DNA from 2 places in the Paraburkholderia sabiae genome. Region 1 is predicted to be linked to the other one. Evidence: predicted binding sites of a transcription regulator. Region 1 holds the regulator's gene; the other holds the start of a gene.
The links. Region 1 encodes FliA, which starts transcription of late flagellar genes. Its sites were predicted from a motif close to CTAAAGTTTNNNNNNNNNNNGCCGNTA; they were not measured.
Positions count from the first base shown of each region.

Region 1 (2,398 bases):
GGTGCGCTTTATGGGCCCGATGGGCGGGTTCCTGCTTTTGGGGTTTGATTTTTAAGGGGCTTCGCCCCTTTGGATCCCCTTCTGTTCTCTACCGGACCGGTGCCTTTTGGTGCCGGTTTTGTTTTTTGGGTTTTCGGTTTTTGGTTTTTGCCTTTGCTTTTGCTGGCATCCGCGTTGACGTATCGGTTTGCTAGCGTTGCCCCTGTGCGGGGCGGCACCTACTTTTCTTTGCAGCGGCAAAGAAAAGTAGGCAAAAGAAAGCCGCTTTGAACCTCCAGTGCCTGCCAGGATAACGCTGCCGCGTGCCGCGGTTGAGCTATTGCGTAGCGACGCCAACACCCCGTAGAAAGCCCGCAGTCAACCGCGCACGGCGCGAAAACCCACACACAGTCTGGAGCACATACCGCCGCCATTGGACCGACGGCAGACGGACAAAAACAAGCCGACCGAATGTGCTCCAAGTGGATGTCATCTTTCCTGCCGCGCGCGCCCGACTGCGGGCTTTCTACGGAGTGTTGGCGTCGCTGCGCGACAGCTCAACTGCGGCATGGCCCAGCGCGAACCTGGCAGGCACCGGAGGTGTGAAGCCGCTTTCTTTGGTTACTTTCTTTGCGGCGGCAAAGAAAGTAACTGCCGCCCCGCACAGGGGCAACGCTAATAAACCAAAACGATAGAGCGGATGCCAGCGAAGGCGAAAGCGAAAGCAAAAGCAAAGGCAAAGGCAAAGGCAAAGGCACAAAAACAAAAAGAGCCGACCTAAAAAAAGATCAGCTCTTTCGAAGAAAAGAAGCAACAGCGAACGACCCGAGAAAGCCGCCCGCCGGGCAAAGAAAAAACCTTAGCTAGTCTCAGCCGAAGCCCAGGCCTGCTCGCGCAAGCGAGTCCTCAACCGAGCAACAGCCTGCGAATGCAACTGACAAACGCGAGACTCGCTCACTTCCATCACAGCTCCAATCTCACGCAGATTCAACCCGCGCTCATAGTAAAGCGACATGAGGAGCTTCTCCCGCTCGGGCAACCGGTCGATCGCCTCGACCAGCGCACCGCGCAGCGACTCATCCAGCAACGCCGACAGCGGATCCGAATGATCGACGCAATAACGGTCGAGGAACGGCTCGTCATCCGCCGAACGATCGAAGTCTTCGTAGTAAATCAGCTGGCTGCCGTGCAGATCCTGCAGCATCGACTGATACTCGTCGAGCGGCATCTTCAGATGCTCGGCAATCTCCGTCTCGCTCGCCGAACGGCCCAGCGACTGCTCGACCTGATGCACGGCGCTTTCGACCTCGCGCGACGTGCGGCGCAAGCTACGCGGCAGCCAGTCGTTGCTGCGCAGCTCGTCGAGCATCGCGCCGCGAATCCGCTGGCTCGCGTACGTCTCGAACTGCGCGCCCTGGTCTTCCTTGTAACGGCTCGCCGCGTCGAGCAGGCCAATCATGCCGGCCTGAATCAGATCGTCGAGATCGACGCTCGCCGGCATCTTGGCGACGAGCTGCAAACCGAGACGGCGCACCAGCGGTGCGTATTTCGTCAAAACGTCGGCTTGCGAAATTTTTCCTTGAGCGTTGTACATCGTGCTCCCCTTATCCTTGCCCTCAGGCGTGCTGCGCAGACGGTTGATCGGCGAATTGCGCCGTAGTTACGGTCGTCCGCGGCACGCCATGCGTCCGTGACGAAATCGCTGGCCGCATCGGCCAGTACTGCAGTTCGGCTGCGATATGACGGAAATCGCGCGCAGCAGGTGCCGATGGGAAAGCATCGACGACACAACGCGACAAATCCGTGGCTCGCGCCATCAAAGGATCGGCTGCAACGCAGCCGGCATCTTCCAGCGACACAGCGAGATAACGCCCCGCCACGCCCGCCAGATTTTCAAAAGCGGTGTGCGCATCGGCCACGCTCTGCACGTGGTTCACGAGCACACGAAACTGCGCAATCGCATGCGCGAAGTGCAAACGCTTCATGCACGCATACGCATCGGTGATCGCCTGCGCCGCGACGCGCGTCACGACCATCACGTCGTGGGACTGCATCGCCAGCGCGGACAGCGAGCCTTCGCGATCCACCTGCGCGTCGATCAGCACGACATCGGCCGGCCCGCTCAGCACCACGCCCATCTGTTCCGGCGTGCAGCTTTCGCGATTGCCGCGCGATGCTGCGAGCACCGCGAAGCCCAGCGCGTGACGGCCAGCCGCCTGATCGAGCGTCATCTCGCCGCGCATCACCGCGGCGAAATTGCCTGCGCCGCGCACGCCGCCCAGCATCGCGCTCACCGAGCGCTCGCCGAGCGACTCGTCGATCACGAGTACGTCCTTGCCCTGCTCCGCGAGCGCGGCGGCGAGATTCACCACCGTCGTCGTCACGCCCACGCCATGCGAGCCGCCAGCGACGGCCACGA
Region 1 covers NZ_CP125295.1:6,413,680-6,416,077, forward strand. Annotated here, with positions in the region: gene QEN71_RS28935 (flagella synthesis protein FlgN) at 1-48, shown strand, start outside; gene QEN71_RS28940 (RNA polymerase sigma factor FliA) at 839-1,573, opposite strand; gene QEN71_RS28945 (MinD/ParA family ATP-binding protein) at 1,596-2,398, opposite strand, start outside.

Region 2 (2,398 bases), on a different replicon from region 1:
GTGACGGTTGCGGCCCACGCACAAAACAGCGTCACGCTCTACGGCCTCATCGATTCGGGCATCGGCTACGTGCACAACGCGGACTCGAACAGCAACCTGACGGGCATGATCAACGGCAACCTCAGCGGCGACCGCTGGGGCCTGAAAGGCAGCGAAGATCTCGGCGGCGGTCTGAAGACGATCTTCGCTCTCGAAAGCGGCTTCGACGTCGGCACGGGCAAGATGGGCCAGGGCACGCGTCTGTTCGGCCGCCAGGCGTATGTCGGCTTCCAGGGCGACAAGTGGGGTACCGTCACGCTGGGCCGTCAATACGATCCGATCACCGACACGGTGCAGGGTGTCACCGCCGACAACTTCTTCGGTTCGACCTTTGCAACGCCGGGCGACGTCGACAACAACGACAACAGCGCGCGCATTTCGAACGCCGTCAAGTACGTGTCGCCGACCTACGCGGGCTTCCAGTTCGAAGGCCTGTACGCATTCAGCGGCGTGGCCGGCCAGGCAGGCCAGGGCTACACGTATAGCGGCGCGGCGACGTACACGGCAGGTGCATTGTCGCTGGCGGCAGGCTACCTGCGCGCGACGAACAACTCGGCAACGGCCGCACGCACGAGCTGGGCAAGCAGCACGACGGATTCGATCTTCGACAGCCATATCAACGACGGCTATGTCACGGCGAAGTCGGTGAGCATTGCGCAGATCGGCGGCCAGTACGTGCTCGGCTCGTTCACGATGGGCGCGTCGTACAGCAACACGCAGCTGAAGGCGGACGCAAGCTCGACCTTCTCGTCGACCGAGAAGTACAACAGCGGCAAGGCATTCGTTGCGTACCAGGCAACGCCTGCATTGATCGCGGGCGTGGGTTACGCCTATACGGCAGCATCGGGCGATACGTCGGCGCACTACCATCAGGTCAGCATCGGCGCGGACTACAACCTGTCGAAGCGCACCGACTTCTACGCGGTCGCCGCGTACCAGCACGCGAACGGCACGCAGCGTTTGTCCGATGGCACGACGCAGGCAGCACAGGCATCGATCGGCTCGTACGGCTATAACGGCACGAGCACGCAAGAGATCGCGATTGTCGGCATTCGCCACAAGTTCTGATCGATTGCATTCGCTGTATGAAACCGCATGCGTAATTCGCGCATGCGGTTTTTTTATGTCTTCAGGAAAGAATCCGCAAGAAAGTTGAAGTAAGCGTAAATGGCATTGATGAAAGGATTTGCACTCTTCATTTTGCTCGCATAAGACCGTTAGAAAAGAGGCAGCGTCGCGAATAAACGCTTTATGCGCCGGCGATGCAAAAGATCCTTAAGAGCAGCTATTGAAGAACGAGGAAGCGAATGCTGAATATCAACACCAACATCATGTCGCTGACGGCGCAGAACAACCTGTCGGGCTCGCAAAGCGCGCTCTCGCAGGCAATCAGCCGTCTGTCGTCGGGCAAGCGCGTGAACACGGCCGCGGATGACGCAGCAGGTCTCGCCATTTCGACGACGCAGACGGCTTCGATCAATGCGCTCACGCAAGGCGCGTCGAACGCGAACAACGGCATTTCCATGGTGCAGACGACGAACGGCGCGCTGAAATCGGTCGTCGACAACCTGCAGCGTATTCGCCAGCTGGCAGTCGAAGCAGGCGACGGTTCGCTCGACTCCGCGGCGCTCGCGAACCTTCAGTCGGAAGTCGCGACGCGTCTCACGGAAATCACGCGTGTCGCGCAACAGACGACCTTCAACGGCCAGTCCGTGCTGAACGGCATCGGCTCGGTCAACTTCCAGATCGGTGCGTTCGACGCCCAGCAGATCACCGCCGACTTCGGCTCGCAGAAGTGGGACGCGAGTTCGCTCGGTATCAGCGGTCTGAGCGTGTCGACGGCATCGGGCGCGCAGGCGGCGATGAGCACGATCGACAGCGTGCTGACGAGCGTCAACACCTTCCAGGCAACACTCGGCGCAACACAGAACACCTTCCAGGCCGCCATCTCGACGACCAACACACAGGCAACGAACATGAGTTCCGCGCGCTCGCAGATTACCGACGCCGACTTCGCGACGGAAACGGCGAATCTCTCGAAAGCGCAGGTGCTGCAGCAAGCGGGTATCTCGGTGCTGGCGCAAGCCAACTCGATGCCGCAAAGCGTGTTGAAGCTGCTCGAATAAACGCGATGCTTAATTAGAAAAAACACGAAGCGTTGCGTGAAAGTTTGCTGCGGGACCCGATGCGAATGCCGCGCGCACTGCGGTATATTGCGTGGCTCATCTGCACGCGCGCATGAAGCGGATGATCGAAAAGCCGTCGACGAGACGGCGCCGTTTCATGTCGCGAGCCCGCTCCTCGAACCGTATGCCAGCCTTCGATCTTCGCACTGTCATTCTGATGTCGTCAGTCATGC
Region 2 covers NZ_CP125296.1:635,255-637,652, forward strand. Annotated here, with positions in the region: gene QEN71_RS32525 (porin) at 1-1,107, shown strand, start outside; gene QEN71_RS32530 (flagellin domain-containing protein) at 1,347-2,165, shown strand; gene QEN71_RS32535 (GGDEF domain-containing protein) at 2,383-2,398, shown strand, end outside.
Region 2: a site for FliA is predicted at 1,233-1,259, ahead of QEN71_RS32530 (flagellin domain-containing protein). Genes of this name have one in related genera too.